3 regions of the Psychrobacter sp. NC44 genome follow, and region 1 is predicted to be linked to each of the others. Evidence: predicted binding sites of a transcription regulator. Region 1 holds the regulator's gene; each other region holds the start of a gene.
The links. Region 1 encodes PhoB, which activates phosphate uptake and scavenging genes when phosphate is short. Its sites were predicted from a motif close to TGTCATNAANCTGTCATAA; they were not measured.

Region 1 (5,501 bases):
GTGGCGTGATTACCACGGTTGAAACCATTCTTTTTGAGCTATGCCGCAGTAGTCAAGATCCTGCATTTAAAACTATTAGCAACTTGATTAAATAGTTCTTTTGTTCAAAATAGAACCGATAGCGCTTACTCACATAAGCGCTATTTTTTATAGTGGTGTTAATTAGCTATAGGTTGGCATGCTCTTTTATAGCGCTCATAAAATGTATAATAATTGCTTATGCGTAAAGGTAAAATGAAGCGCTATATCTTCGTAGAAAAATTAAGAGAAAATTTATGCCATCAACCAAACCCCTTTTATTAACCAACCCAACGCTTGCCTCAAACATTGATATAGATCATGTCACTCATTTCTTATTAGAGCTTGATGCGCTTAAACGTATCAATCGTCGTAGTTATGTGACGCATACCACACGCAAAGAAAACTCTGCCGAACATTCATGGCATTTAGCGATGGCGTGCTGGTCTATCGCTGAACAGTTTGAGCTAGATGTCAATCATGAAAAACTACTCAAGATGGCATTGGTACATGACTTGGGTGAGATTGACGCTGGCGATACATTTTTATTCGCAAACAGTCGTAGCGAGGCGCACATTGAAGAACGCGCTGGTATTGCTCGATTGCAAGCTGAGCGTGGCAATGGCATCATGGATTTAAATGAGATTTGGGAAGAGCAGGAGACGGGTAGTAGTAAAGAAACCCAGCTGCTCAGAGTGGTTGACCGCTTATTGCCTTTTTTACTTAATTTAAATACCAATGGAAAAACGTGGATTGATGCTAACGTCACGCGTTCGCAAGTGACTGCGGCACTTGCTTTTATCAAAGACAGCTTTCCTCCCATTCATGATTGGCTATCAAAAAATATCGACTATGCGACCCAGCAAGGATGGTTGGTTGATGCTTAAGTAAAGCCATCATTTTGCCGTTTACATGTTTGCAAATATTCATCTTTTTCAACTATTAAAGCATTTAGAATTAGCTAAATGAGCGATTAAGTACATTATATAGAGAGATTGTTAAATGAGAGTCACTGGCACTTATAAGGTTTTTGCTAAATCGCTCGTCTTTGTTAGCCTATTAACTTTGGCGCAACTAACGCAGGCCGCCGCACCTATTAGTAATGGTGATAAACTGGCGCACGATGCAAAAAAACAGATAGGTATTACCACCAGCTATGATCCTGCTTACCGCAAGTTGGATTTTCCGCGTGGTGATGTACCGATAGAAACTGGCGTCTGTACCGATGTTATCGTCCGTGCTTATCGCTTGCAAAATATAGATCTACAGCAATTAGTCAACCATGATATGAAGTCAAATTGGTCGGCTTATCCAAAGACTTGGGGGCTGAAATCAACCGATAAGAATATCGATCATCGCCGAGTGCCCAATCTTGAAGTGTTTTTTGCGCGTCACGCAAAGACATTATCGACGACTGATAAAGACAGTTTTCAAGCAGGGGATGTGGTGACGTGGCGATTACCGAATGGTAATTTGCCGCATACAGGTATCGTCTCCGATAAAGTCGCTGCGGATGGTATACCGCTGATTATTCACAATATCGGACGCGGTACGCAAGAAGAAAACATCTTATTTGCTTATCCTATTCTCAAACACTTTCGTTATTAACTACTTTCATTATTAACTAGGGTGTGTCATCAATTAGATTGTGAGGCTTAAAATGAGAAAAATTGTAGATAAACAAGGAAGAAATTGCCGTTAATATGAACATATTGACAAAATTTCTGACGATATTTAGCAAAATTTAGCTATTTTAAGACCACTAAATGTATTCATGTGCTAATTGATGACACGCCCTAATATGTTGCGATAAGATAATTACCCATAATAAAAAGCTCAGTTCAACATAGATTAGGATGCTGAACTGAGCTTTTTTGAGTCGTTAAATCACTTGCCTATGGAGTGTTAGCGACACCCAGTAGCTGTCCCATTTTTACCACACTATCGGCTTTCATACTGTCTTGCCAATCTGCTTTTGCTCCTTTTGGTAGAATGACAATTGCGGTTGAGCCTAAATAAAAACGACCCAGCTCATCGCCTTTTTCAAAGCTCATATTGTGCTCAGCTTCTTGAATATCATCAGTGCGGGCAATTTTGCCAGTCGCCACTGTTTCGATACCAGCGACAATCATCGCCCCAACCATCACCACCGCTGCTTTGCCATATGCTGTATCAAACAGACAAACCAAGCGTTCATTACGCGCAAATAAGTCTGGCACGTTCGCCGCCGTAGTATTGTTGACCGAAAACAGCGTACCCGGTACATAACGGGTTTTGGTCAGAGTGCCAGCGAAGGGCATATGTACACGGTGATAGTTACTAGGGGCAAGATAAACCGTCGCAAAACTCCCATCCGCAAAATAGCGGCCATCTTCACTGTCAGCAAGCAGTTGACCAACGTCATAATAGTGACCTTTTGCTTGGAGCAATTTATGGTCGTCAATTTGACCCAACTGCGAGATAATACCATCGGCAGGACTGACGATACCATGAGGCGTCATGTCGATAGGGCGCGCGTCTTCTTTTAGCTCACGAGTAAAAAAGTCATTAAAGCTCTCATAGGCGTTGAGACTTTGGCGCTCATACTCGTCCAAGCTGACGTTGTAGGCTTTGGCAAAGCTACGGATAAACGTGCGTTTGACATAAGGATGGCGGCTAGCGGCTAGGCGCCCAGCAACTTTACTCAGTTGCTGCTGCGGGACAAGCTGTTGTAAAGTAGTGAATACATTCATAATGAGGCTACCAAAATAGGGTGTAATGTAATAATTAATAAGCAAGAGAATGGCCGTATTTTATCATGGACGGCGTATTATTGTATGGGCATAATTGGTAAGGAATCTATAAATGAAAGCACTTATACAGCGCGTACGCCATGCTAGTGTCACCGTCGATGCGCAGTGTGTTGGTACGATTGAGCAAGGCATATTGGCTTATATTGGTTTAGGGCCTGATGACGACATAACAAGCGCACAGCGAATGGTGGATAAAATCCTCACCTATCGTATTTTTGACAATGATGATGATCCTGCCAAGTACGGCAAACTGGATAAAAATGTCCAGCAAGTTGGTGGCGGACTGTTATTGGTATCACAGTTTACGCTAATGGCAAAAACAGACAAGGGTCGTCGCCCTGACTTTGGTGGTGCGATGGCACCTGATGCGGCGCAAGCGTTGTTTGCGCAATTGGTCGCTTATGCCAACACGCAATATCCAAACGTGGCAACTGGTCAATTTGGTGCCAATATGCAAGTGTCGAGCGTCAATGATGGGCCATTGAATTTCTTGTTAGAAGTAAATTGAGTAAACCAAGCATTAGCCGTCACGAGACTTATGAACCGCTTAAAAGTCGAATGTCATTAAACTGTCATAATTACCCCGTTTAATAGGGAGCAGCAGGCGAGCATTTATCGCCTTTTTTGTCAGCTAAATGTTGTCCTCTAACACTGAGAATGCCGTATGTATAATGAGCAAATTTTGATTGTTGAAGATGAACCTGCGATTCGTGAAATGATCGTCATGACGCTAGAGATGGCGGGATTTGATAGTCTGCAGGCAGCGGATGTATCTGAGGCGCACCAACAAGTGGTCGATCACCGCCCTGCGCTGATTTTGCTAGATTGGATGCTGCCCGGTGATAAAAGTGGCATTGATTTTTGCCGATTGCTCAAAAACGATGAGCTACTCGCTGAGATACCAGTCATTATGTTGACAGCTAAAAGTGAAGAGGACAGCAAGGTGCATGGCCTTGATGCTGGTGCTGATGATTATATGACCAAGCCTTTTTCGACACGTGAGTTGATATCCAGAATCAAAGCAGTATTGCGGCGTAGTAACGCGCTCAATAGTGATAAACCTATCGAAATCGGCAATTTGAGCCTTGATCCCAAAAGTCAGCGAGTGACAGCGGCTGGTAAAGTGGTTGATGTCGGGCCTACGGAATATCGATTATTGGCATTTTTTATGAGTCATCCAGAGCGTGCCTATACGCGGACGCAGCTGCTAGACCAAGTATGGGGCGGTAATGTATATATCGAAGATAGAACCATTGATGTGCATATCAAACGTTTGCGGACATTATTACGACCGCATCAATGTGATACGTTGATACAGACAGTGCGTGGGACAGGCTATCGATTTTCTAGCTTTATTGAACCAATTTAACTGACGGTTTTTATTCGCTATAAAAGCAGTATGTTAATCGCAGCACAGTGAAAAACGGCGAATAGTGATAAGGATGATGGATGAACACCCTAATATCGGCTCAAGGCGACCAACAAAATAAGTCACTGCTAGCAACTCAGCAGAATACAACGGATCAACTCAAAAAAATTAGAAGCGCACTACGTGCATTGCGTGATGCGGTGGTTTTGCTCAATGACGATGATGGGCTTGAATGGTGGAATCAGGCCGCCGAAGATTTAATGTTGTTACAGTTGTCAGATAAAGGTAAGTGCATTTTTGACTTTATTAGTGCGCCTGAATTTCGTCAGTATTATCAGGCGACGACCAACCCTAACGATGGTGCTCAGGATGGTGTGCACATTGTCTCGTGGCGCGCGCCCAAGCGTTATCTGAAATGTGAGCTCACGCCTTTTGGTGATGAGAAGCTGCTCATTATTTATGATGTGACGCGCTTGCATCATTTGGAGGAGATGCGCCGCGACTTTGTGGCGAATGTCTCGCATGAGTTACGCACACCATTGACCGTCATGATGGGCTATCTAGAAAATTTTTCGGATCAGCCAGATATGCCGCCGCATTGGAAGCGCGGGTTTGAGCTGATGAGCCAACAGACTGCGCGTATGAATAGAATTGTGAATGACTTATTGCTGTTATCTCGCATCGAAATCGAAGAAACCCATGAGCTCAGTTATATTGATATGACCAAGCTGCTGACCCATGTTTATGATGATGCGCAAGCGTACAATCAAGAGTATGGGCATACCATTCACTTGCAGATAGATACTTATGACGGACTGTATGGCTCAGAGATGTATCTAAATAGCGCGCTTTCTAATCTGGTGATTAATGCCATCAAATACACGCCCAAGGGCGGTAATATCGCCATTAGTTGGACAAAAACGTCAGAAGGTTGCCGATTTGCCGTCGAAGACAACGGTATTGGTATTGCACCTGAGCATATCGCACGGTTGACGGAGCGTTTTTATCGTATTGATAAAGGTCGTAGTCGGGCGACTGGCGGCACAGGGCTAGGTTTGGCAATCGTTAAACACGTTTTATATCAGCATGAGGCTAACTTACAAATTGAATCAGTAGAAGGGGTAGGCTCGACGTTCAGTATGGTATTTCCAGCTGCCCACATTAGATCAGCTGCGGTACCCTAATCTTTTTGTAAAAGTGGATAGGGGTTCACTGCACTGCCGCTGATATAAATACCGTAATGTACATGTGGCGGCGTACCTTTTGCATTGCCACTGTCGCCGACGTAGCCGATGATATCGCCGGCATTAACCCAGTCGTTT
Region 2 (5,501 bases), on a different contig from region 1:
TGTGTTCCAACGTCCAAGGTCAGTATGCCATTCAAACGGCGATGGGTGGCTATCAAAGCATGAAAGAGCTCACGTCAGAGCGTGGGCGCTTATATAAGCAGCGTGAAATGGCCGTGTCACGACTTAATGCGATCAAAGGTATCTCTTGTACCATGCCACAAGGCGCGTTTTATTGCTTTCCAAAGATGGATCCTGATGTTTACCCTATCGAAGATGATATGGCATTTATGATGGATTTGCTTGTTGAAGAAAATGTCTTAATGGTGCAAGGAACAGGCTTTAACTGGGATAAGCCCGATCATTTCCGCTTGGTATTTTTGCCAAACCTACATGATTTAGAAGATGCCATGGATCGCTTGGATCGCTTCTTTGCCAAAAAGCGCAAACAATTTGGTACCGAATAGACCTTAATTTGACATAAAAAAACGCTTATCGGCATGATGCTGATAAGCGTTTTTTATTTGAAACGTGCTTATAAATAACCTTAAATAAGACTTAAACGAAAGCCTTAATAAGCGTACGTGTTAAAAAACATTAACCAAAATAATATAACTGATGGCAGACATTGCCGCTGCTGCAGGAAGCGTAATGATCCATGCCAAACCGATAGGTTTCATCAACGCCCAATTAGTGTCTCTATTGACAATACCGATACCAAGTACCGCGCCTACTAGCGTATGCGTGCTCGATACGGGCAGACCCATGGTTGATGCGCCCATAACCACTGCTGCCGCAGCCAATTCAGCTGAAAAACCAGAAGCGGGATGCATTTTTGCCAAGTTGGTACCAACCGTTTGAATGACTTCTTTACCAATGAACCAAAGACCAACGATAAGCGCAACACCAAAGGTCAGCATAACCGCAGGCGGTACAGCGGCTTCAGTTGCAATGCTATTGGTACGGATAACATCCATAATCGCGGCAAAAGGACCGACTGCATTAGCAATATCGTTTGAGCCATGGCTAAAGGCAAAAGCAGAGGCGGTAAAGACTTGCATCCAGCTAAACATAATAAACGTCGCTTTAGTCAAATCCTCTTTATGTTTACCGCGGATACTCTTGGTATAGATAAAGGTCGCAAGCCACACCAGCGCCGCGATCATACCCATGATTAAAAAGCCTTGCAGCGTCGTCATGCCATTATTGACATTCTTTAGACCTTTAAAGATGACCAAAGAGGCCATGACCGCGCCGCCTGCAGCCGCAATGATAGGAACCCATTGCTTCAACGCTTTTAGCGTATCAAGGTTGCTGCGTTCATTTTCAATCTCATAAAGCTGTTTATAATAATCAGTCTCTAAATCTTCAACATCGCAATCATCATCTTTGTAGATTTCTTGATCACGCAACATCGCTGACGTATAGGCAAGTTGTTCTGATTCTGTTAAACCGTCCAAAAATTCTTTGTGGTTTTGTTTTAAGGTTTTTTTGTCGCCTTTCAAAGTCGCAATGTGCGCCTCTGTTCTATCATTATATTCGATGATATTTTTCTTAATCTGTCCATATAATACATAGGACAAAACGCCGCCCAATAGCGGTGATAATACCCAAGAAATCGCGATGGTGCCAATCGTACTCCAATTCACCGTTGATAATGCCATTTCAGTACCACCTAACGTGATACCTAATACAACAGAGCTACCAACAACGCCGCCAATAATAGCGTGCGTGGTCGAAACGGGCAGACCCTTTTTGGTGGCAAATAACAGCCAAAATGCGGCAGCGATGAGCGCTGACAGCATGACATAAATGAATTGGTTGGGCGTTACTGAAAGACCATCTAAATCGACAATGCCGCTTCGAATGGTATCGGTGACTTCACCACCTGCCAGTACGGCTCCGGACACTTCAAATATCGCTGCGATACCCAGCGCTTGCGGGATAGTCAACGTCCCTGCACCCACTGAGGTACCAAAGGAGTTGGCGACATCGTTACCACCAATATTGAATGCCATAAAGACACCAAAAGCGGTGGCCACAATAAATAGCGTCGTCTGTTGACGCATCGTGTAATCTAGACCCCACCACAAAAAGTAGGAGGTCATCGCAATCAGTAAAATGGCAAAAAATAGATTTATTCTCATAGAACCGACTGATTTGGCTGGCTCTGTAGAACTGTTGCTAATACCCATACGTTGATACGTCCTGCGTAAGCTGATTGAAATTATAGGCGGTTGATGACATTGCGCGGCTATTAATAATGCTCGTGATGACTTCTAACATTAATATAACGTATATGAAACGCGCAATATGCTTGCTAAAAAACGGTTTTTCTTACTGCTATCTTGGTGCTCTACCCTAACGCTTATCTTTTATTTACTCGTATTTTATTTTACGTAAAGGCAATAAATAAGGTAAAACACATCACTCAATATGTCACAAAGCCGCAAGGAATGTTGCCAAATCGTCTGATTACAGCAGCTTGCGGCTTAGAGATGTCGTAGTAATAATTTTGGTGCTAATAACTGCTATTGTAAGAACCTTTACCAAACTTATTAACCAGAGTGATTAAAATGTCTGTGTCAAAGGATAAAACACGCTACTCACTCAGTGAGTTTAGTGCACAGCAGGAGCTATTACGCGCCTATTATATTAAATATAAGCGCATAATGCATGATGATATTGCAAGATTTGTAACTGCCAGCATATGTGTTAGAAAACATCCTGCTGTAACGCCGCATTATACTCTCTTTCCCTGAATTTATTTAACGTTAAATATATAATAATGACCAATCGCATATCAGCTGCCACACACCGCTGATAGTTGCTTAATCGCATGATCTAAAACATCCAAACGTGCTTGACGCTTCTCATTGGTCGCGATGACGCACCACGGTGCGTACTCTGTATCGGTACGTGCCAGCATATCCGCCGCAGACTGCACATAATCCGACCATTTATCACGGTTACGCCAGTCATCGTCCGTCAGCTTAAACTGCTTGTGCGGTGTCTCCTGACGTGCCTCAAAACGTTTAAGCTGTTCTTTTTTATCGATAGCCAACCAGTATTTGATAACGATTGTCCCCGCCGCGGCTAAATCCGCCTCAAAACGATTGATTTCATCGTAAGCACGCTGCCATTCCTCATCCGTGGCAAAACCCTCAATGCGCTCAACCAAAACGCGCCCATACCAAGTCCGATCAAAAATGGCAATACGGCTGATACGGTCGGTTTGCTCGTTCGGAAGTTTGGTCCAAAAACGCCATAGATAAGGATGTTGCAGCTCATATAGCATTGGCGCACTGATATTATAAATTTGATACTCGCGTGGGTCGAGCGGCGCCACCAATCTTTTGATCGCGCCACCTTTGCCAGAAGCGTCCATTCCTTCAAAGGCAAAAACGATATGACGCCCTTTGCGCGCACGCAGCAACTGGGCAAGGCGAACTTGTTTTTCTACCAACGCATCACGATAGTCCGACTTATCAATCTCTGCATCATCGATATCTTTTAAAAATTTAGGAATTTTTACAGGTTCAAACTTTGCTGATTTGAGTGCTTGCTGAGCTTGCTTCTTAGCCTTTGATTTATCAGAGATTTTTACTGTATTTTTTTTACTATTCATTAGCGCGGTTTGCATCGCTTGTAGCACTTCATGGCAAAAGTGGTCAGCCGCATCTGACTTGTCATCACCATCAATGATGATCCAATCATCTTGCTGGCGTAGCAGAACGGTAGCCACTTGATTAAAGGTTTCGATAACTTTTTTACTATTCCAGTCAATTTGGTATAAAAACTGCGGATCGGCTTCATCGTCATTCAATCGCGCTTGCAATGTTTCGATATCGACATGAAACCAGCATTTAAGCAGTCGGGTTTGATTGGTAGCTAGGTCTTGTTCGAATGCTTGTAGCTTAATAAGCTGCTGCTGTAAATAGGCTTGCCATTGCGCAGTCGGTAACGCTTTGTCGTTGTCTGACGTTGTCATACGCATGACGTTATAAAGCAAGTCAGCATACCAGTTGCCAAAATAAACCATCACATCGCCATGACGGGGTAATGCCTTGATATGTGCCTGCCAAATCGGCTGATACGCTAAGGGACAATCACCAACGGTTGCCTCAACTTTAAGTAGTCGAGGATCTACCCATTGGCGCAATTGCTTAACAGCTGTGCCCTTGCCTGCCTGCTCCATACCATTGACCAATACCAATAGCCCTGTTGGTTTATTGAGGATTGGCGGCGTCTGTTGCCGCGTTGCTCGTAGAGCATATTGGGCCGTGACCAGTGCCAATCTCAGTGCATCTTTGTCCATAGAAAACTGGCTCAGGGGATTGGGAGTTAAGCGCTCATCGATAATCTGCTCACTAAATTGTGCAGTTAGCGCTTGTGGTGCGGTGGGTTCAGTCGTCTTATTATTTTTGCTCATAACTGTCATCATCCTATGATTGAAAGCGTGTTAGCGCCATCATAGCATTGCAGCAATTCGGTAAATAACGCTGCTATGTAACAGTTTGACATTTGTATTCTGCTTTATTTTCTTTTAAGGTGAACACAATCTCAGACACATGCTGTAATCACGCTCTATAAATACAAAAACCAAAAGTATAAAACACGGTTTATCCTGAGCTTTTTATTCGCAACCTTTTAATCCTCTTTACTTTTATGCAGGTTTACTGACCATGGCCTCTTTAGCCGATTTACAACAACATTTGAACCGTTTTTGGGCACTGCCTTATCATGAAGATTTGGCATTAAACGATAAACTTAGTGAGGTGCAAGCTTGGCAACGAGATCGTATTCAGAACACTCACAAAGACTTGTTCGAGCAACCTCAAAATCAGCTGATGGCAGATTATTTTTTGACACAATTGTATGGCGGCGATGAGTTTAAATTGCTGGCCAGACAGTTAGAACGTATTGTGCCTAAAGCGCAAAAAGTTGAACGTTTTGCGCCAGCAGCGGCTTTAGAGACTGGCAGCATGGCAATACAAGCAGCTATCTTAGCGATAGAGCTAGATTTACATTTAGCAGAATGGCTATTGGCTCAAGATTTAGCCGTTAACGAAGACAACATGCTGAACGCCTATCGCGTAGTCAATGAAGCCGACACCAGACGTATCCAAATCGGTCATTTAAAAGAGGTGTGCTATCGTACCGATAAATATATAAACTCTTTTATGTTGCAAAAAGCCTTTGCCTTGGCTAAAGGCACCGCCTACCGTTACAACTATCAGCCTTTGTATGAATTTATCGATTCAGGCTTTAAAGCGATGAAACCACTAAAAAGTGTCAGCGGCTTTATTGAACCGTTTTGTGAGCGTGAGCTTGAGATTATTGACCGTGTTCATGAGACGGATAATGGCGGTAAGCCAATGACGTTTGGTGTATGATAGACGCATCATTTGCTTGGTTAGCTGCTATTTTATACCTTGCAAACCAATAATCATAAAAGTGAATCACAGGATAATGCTATGACCGATAACACCCATAATAACAACGCGCATCTCAATCAAAAACCTACCATCAATGGTCATTTACAAGATAAATTGGTCAGAGAT
Region 3 (5,501 bases), on a different contig from region 1:
GCTAGCTGCATACCAAGGCAAATACCTAAATATGGCACATTATTTTCGCGAGCATAAGTGATGGCTTTTATCTTACCATTGGTACCACGCTCACCAAAACCACCCGGTACTAGGATGGCATCAGCATTGTGTAGCTGCGCCAATAAGCTGTCATCGTCTTCTAGACGCTCAGCATCAACATAGTCAATTTTGACATCGGCTTTATGAGTGATACCAGCATGCAGCAGTGCTTCGTTGATCGACTTATAAGCATCAGGTAACTCGACGTATTTACCAACCATCGCTACCGTAAGGCTCATTTCAGGATTAAGCTGTGCTTCAACCACTTTGTCCCAATCACTCAAATCTGCTTCTGGTACATCTAAGCCAAAACGCTCACAGATCAAATCATCAAGATCCTGCTCATGAAGCGTGCGTGGAATCTGATAAATACTTTGCGCATCTTCACACATAATAACCGCACGCTCTTCCACATTGGTGAACAGCGCTATTTTGCGACGGTTGTCTTGCGAGATGTGGTGATCAGAGCGGCAAATCAATATGTCAGGCTGCAAACCGATAGAACGCAGCTCTTTTACTGAATGCTGCGTTGGTTTGGTTTTGGTTTCGCCTGCACTAGCAATGTAAGGAACTAGCGTCAAATGCATCAGCATGGCTCTATTGCGACCAAGCTCTACTTGCATTTGGCGGACGGCTTCCATAAATGGTAACGATTCGATGTCACCAACGGTACCGCCAATCTCAATAATAGCGATATCATAGCCTTCACCACTGGCTAAGATTTTACTCTTAATTTCATCAGTGATATGTGGAATAACTTGTACTGTACCACCAAGATATTCACCACGGCGCTCTTTATTTAGAACGTTTTGATAGATACGACCACTAGTAAAGTTATTGCTCTTACTCATTTTTGAATGGCGTAAGAAGCGCTCATAGTAACCCAAATCTAAATCAGTCTCTGCACCATCTTCGGTGACGAATACTTCGCCATGCTGGAATGGGCTCATCGTACCTGGATCGACGTTGATATACGGATCCATCTTGGTCATCGTGACGGTCACGCCACGGGCTTCTAAGACCGCTGCAAGAGAGGCTGCGGTGATACCTTTTCCTAGTGAGGACACTACCCCACCGGTCACAAATATAAACTTGGTCATAGTACTCTGTCGGTAATTGGTAAAGAAGGATTTTACTAAAAATACGTCAAAAAATATAGGGCAAAAGCATAAACTCTTTGAAACATTCAAGTTTTAGTACTTAGCTATTATAACCCACTGCAGCTTTAAAAAGGATATAACAAAAAAAACTCACCCCGAAGGATGAGTTTTTATAATCAGATTCTAATGCTTAGATTAGAATTTGTATTCTAGACCAGTACCAACTACGAATACTTCAGCATCGCCTTTTACCTTGGCAAGTATGTCTTTATTAGTAATAGGATCTTTAACACCAGTGTTATACATAGTATTAACGTTATCAGCATTGTTCATACCAGCATAGGCATGCATGATGATATTGTCTTTAAAGAAGTACTTACCGCCAACAACGATCTGATCTGATTCAGCGTTATCAATACCAGCTAGATTGTCAGTCTTGTTGTACTGAGTGTAAATAGAAGCTGGACGTGCAAAGTTAGCTAGCGCCATTTGAGCACTCACAACTAGACCTTTTTCTTTTTCAGAACCAGTAAAGTCATAATCTGCAACCTGATACAAAGCACCGAGTGTTATAGGGGCTGCGATGTATTTTCCTAAGTCTACAGTGGCCGTACCACGGATGATATCACCATTGATGTTTTGGTCTTTATCATAAGCCACACCAGCAGTGAAGCCTGTACCTTGGTCAAACATCATTGCAACACCGAAGCCCGCATCATTGTTGAAATTATCATCATCAGAGCTATACATAGCATACAATTCTAATGGTAGGTTATTGTATTTTGGTGCAGCCCAGATCACTGAGCTATTAATACGACCACTATCAGCCATATTCAACGCTTCAACAACGTCGTCTTCCATTTCATTCGTACCCATGTTATCCCAATAGCCTTCGTTAACAACAACGTTGTTAATTTTGTCTAGGCTAGATTGGTTTTTACCAACACGGAACTCACCGAATTGCTTGTTATTAATACCTAGGTATGTATCACGGTTAGAGAAAGTATCATTATCACCATCGATGCTTGTGCCATACTCTAATTGATAAATAACATCGGTATTAGCAGTCATGGCTTCAGAGCCTTTGAAACCTAAACGTGAAGAATGAGAGTTGATTTCTATTGTATCTTCATCAAAGTCATTTACATTACCAACTGAATTATATTCAGCATTAACGTAGTCGGCAGCTAAGAATGCTTTACCATAAACAGTTGGTGCTGCATTGGCTGCAGATACAGATAGGGCAGCAACTGCTGTAGCTAAAAGTAGTTTTTTCATGGGGTATCTCCACTTTACAATTTTAGTAATAAGCTAGCTATTATTAGCTGGTGCTCATAATGGTATCGTCACAAATCCTCAAAGATATAATGTGTAACTGGCTACCGAGATTAGTCAGAAACAAGTGTGGCGAAGTTCTATTACAGTAAGATGAAAAAAACCATGACTTACATAACTGGGATTAAAAAGTAACTGCCATGTAAAATTAGGTCTTTATCGCTCCGTTGCGTAACATCCGTTACCAAACTCATACTTCGAATACAAGCATAACAACTTTGACATAATTTGCAACATTTTTTTTAGATTTTTAAACCCAGTATTTGTTGAATGCCATATCTACTATAGAATGTAGGTCATTGTAAAAAAATCCCTATCCGCTCAAATAGATAAAGATACTATTGATTAATATAATTACCAAGAACTTGAAACTAGCGTAATCAATATCCTTTAATTAACAAAAATAAAGCCGTACTTGTTCATTAACAAGTACAGCTAATAAAAAATAATAAATGTGATTTATGACATACTGACAGTCACAATTGAGATCGGAAAATTGCTACAAGAACAGTAAAAAAGGCGTTTTCACTGCTCTTGTTTCCAGACTATAACCTTAGTCAATGGCTATTACAGACTTCTTATTAAGTATAAAAACCAAGAAGAAGCCTAATCAGTCATATAAGTCTCATAATGTAATATCAAGTATGCCATATTCTAATATTAACCTGCGCAATATTAGCAGCCTGCTTTTAGATCAAGGCGTGCCTGATGTAATAATGGCTCAGTATAGCCACTCGGCTGCTCTCGACCTTTAAACACTAAGTCACAGGCCGCTTTGAATGCATAAGAGTGGTCAAAGCTATCTGCCATCGTCTGATAGTCGCTATCGCCTGCATTTTGCTCATCAACGACTTTTGCCATACGCTTCATCGTATCCATCACTTGCTGCTCGCTCACGACATCGTGATGCAACCAGTTGGCAATATGTTGACTTGAGATACGTAAAGTCGCACGGTCTTCCATTAGACCCACATCATTGATATCCGGTACTTTAGAACAACCAACGCCTTGATTTACCCAGCGTACGACATAACCCAAGATACCTTGAGCATTGTTTTCAAGCTCTTGCTGCTTTTCTTCATCAGTCCAATCGGTATTTTTTGCTAATGGAATGGTCAAAATGTCATCCAAGCTAGCACGCTCGCGTGATTTTAGCGTGTCTTGTACATCAGCTACGCTTACTTGATGATAGTGTATGCTATGCAAGGTAGCGCCCGTTGGTGATGGTACCCATGCAGTGCTGGCACCAGACTTAGGATGAGCGGCTTTAGTATCCATCATCTCTTTCATTTCATCAGGCTTAGCCCACATACCTTTACCAATTTGCGCACGACCTTGTAGGCCTGTCTCTAGACCGATATCGACGTTCCACTGCTCGTAAGCAGGCTGCCATGCTTGCGACTTCATCTCGCCTTTTGGTACAAATGGACCTGCATTCATGCTGGTATGCATCTCGTCACCAGTACGGTCTAAGAAACCTGTGTTAATAAAGATAACGCGCTCTTTGGCTTGGCGGATTGCTTCTTTTAAGTTCACCGTCATACGGCGCTCTTCGTCCATGATGCCGATTTTGAGCGTATTGCGTTCTAGACCTAACAGATCCTCTGATGCATTAAATAAGTCATTGGCCATTTTAACTTCTTCAGGGCCATGCATTTTTGGCTTCACGATATACATTGAGCCTTGACGCGAGTTTGATAGCTCGTTTTTGCCTTTAATATCATTAAGTGATAATAGGGGCGTGATTAGGCCATCCATTAAGCCTTCAAATATTTGCTCTTGGCCCTCGCCTAGATCGACTAAGATGGCAGGGTTCTGCATTAAGTGACCGACGTTACGAATCAACAATAGCGAACGACCTGGTAAGATCAGCTTGCCACCATCTGGCGTGTTATATTCACGATCTGGGTTTTGCTTACGCGTACGCGTTTTGCCACCCTTTTCAAAGGTTTCCTGTAGGTCGCTATTCATCAAGCCAAGCCAGTTACGATAGACTTCGACTTTTTCTTCTGCATCTACCGCAGCGACTGAGTCTTCACAATCCTGAATGGCTGTCATGGCCGATTCAAGCAGTACGTCCTTGATGTTTGCTGGATCGTCTTTACCCACTGGATGATTACTATCGATTTGAATCTCAGCATGCAAGCCGTTGTTCTTTAACAGTATACCTGTAGGAGTTTCAGCGTCACCGACAAAGCCGACAAACTTAGCCGTATCTTTTAGCTCAGTACTGCTATCACCTTGTACGACCTCGAGCTTGCCATCGATTACTTTAAAACCAGTCACATCATTGTAAGAGCCTGATGCTAGTGTGAAATGCTCATCTAAAAATGCTTTAGCGTAAGCCACAACAGCAGCACCGCGAGTAGGATTATAGCTACCACCCGCTTCTTGACCATTTTCACTACTGATAACATCGGTGCCATACAAAGCATCGTATAAGCTACCCCAACGTGCGTTGGTCGCATTAAGCGCATAACGAGCATTACGAACTGGTACGACTAGCTGCGGCCCTGCAATGTGCGCAATTTCATCATCGACGTTTTTGGTATCAACCGTAAATGCTTCGCCTTCAGGTAGCAAATAACCAATTTCTTGTAGGAATGTCTTATAAGCTGGATAGTCGATTTCGCCATCTTTTGCAGGGTTATCTAGGTGCCACTGGTCAATTTGCGCTTGAATCTTGTCACGAGTCGCAAGCAACGCTTTATTGCGCGGGGTAAATTCTTTAATAACCTTTTCGAAACCTGACCAATAATCGTCTGAATTCACACCGACTTTCGGTAGTACTTCGTTTTCAATAAAGTCATATAACTGCTGATCGATGGCAAGACTGCCTTTTTGAATACGATTGGTGTTAGAAGACTGGCTCATATTGTTATCCTTATCTGTTCGTGAGAGGTACTAATACTGAATTGTGACAGTAACTGTTTAAGAGTTTTTAATCTTGTGAGGTTTTAAACGTTCATATTTCATTCGTTGTGGAATCTTTAATTCTCTAATTTT

Region 2: a site for PhoB is predicted at 2,165-2,183, ahead of JMX95_RS04695 (inorganic phosphate transporter). Genes of this name have one in related genera too.
Region 3: a site for PhoB is predicted at 2,576-2,594, ahead of JMX95_RS06435 (porin). Genes of this name have one in related genera too.

Annotation. Positions count from the first base shown of each region.
Region 1 covers NZ_CAJHBN010000015.1:36,219-41,719, reverse strand. The annotation lists gene JMX95_RS11040 (isochorismatase family protein) at 1-95, shown strand, start outside; gene JMX95_RS11035 (HD domain-containing protein) at 276-905, shown strand; gene JMX95_RS11030 (DUF1287 domain-containing protein) at 1,021-1,626, shown strand; gene asd (archaetidylserine decarboxylase) at 1,914-2,750, opposite strand; gene dtd (D-aminoacyl-tRNA deacylase) at 2,863-3,318, shown strand; gene phoB (phosphate regulon transcriptional regulator PhoB) at 3,475-4,179, shown strand; gene phoR (phosphate regulon sensor histidine kinase PhoR) at 4,260-5,363, shown strand; gene JMX95_RS11005 (M23 family metallopeptidase) at 5,360-5,501, opposite strand, start outside.
Region 2 covers NZ_CAJHBN010000004.1:157,584-163,084, forward strand. The annotation lists gene JMX95_RS04690 (aminotransferase class I/II-fold pyridoxal phosphate-dependent enzyme) at 1-404, shown strand, start outside; gene JMX95_RS04695 (inorganic phosphate transporter) at 525-2,132, opposite strand; gene JMX95_RS04700 (ATPase) at 2,741-4,369, opposite strand; gene JMX95_RS04705 (FFLEELY motif protein) at 4,623-5,333, shown strand; gene ubiE (bifunctional demethylmenaquinone methyltransferase/2-methoxy-6-polyprenyl-1,4-benzoquinol methylase UbiE) at 5,415-5,501, shown strand, end outside.
Region 3 covers NZ_CAJHBN010000006.1:116,634-122,134, forward strand. The annotation lists gene JMX95_RS06430 (CTP synthase) at 1-1,160, opposite strand, end outside; gene JMX95_RS06435 (porin) at 1,356-2,438, opposite strand; gene JMX95_RS06440 (malate synthase G) at 3,171-5,369, opposite strand.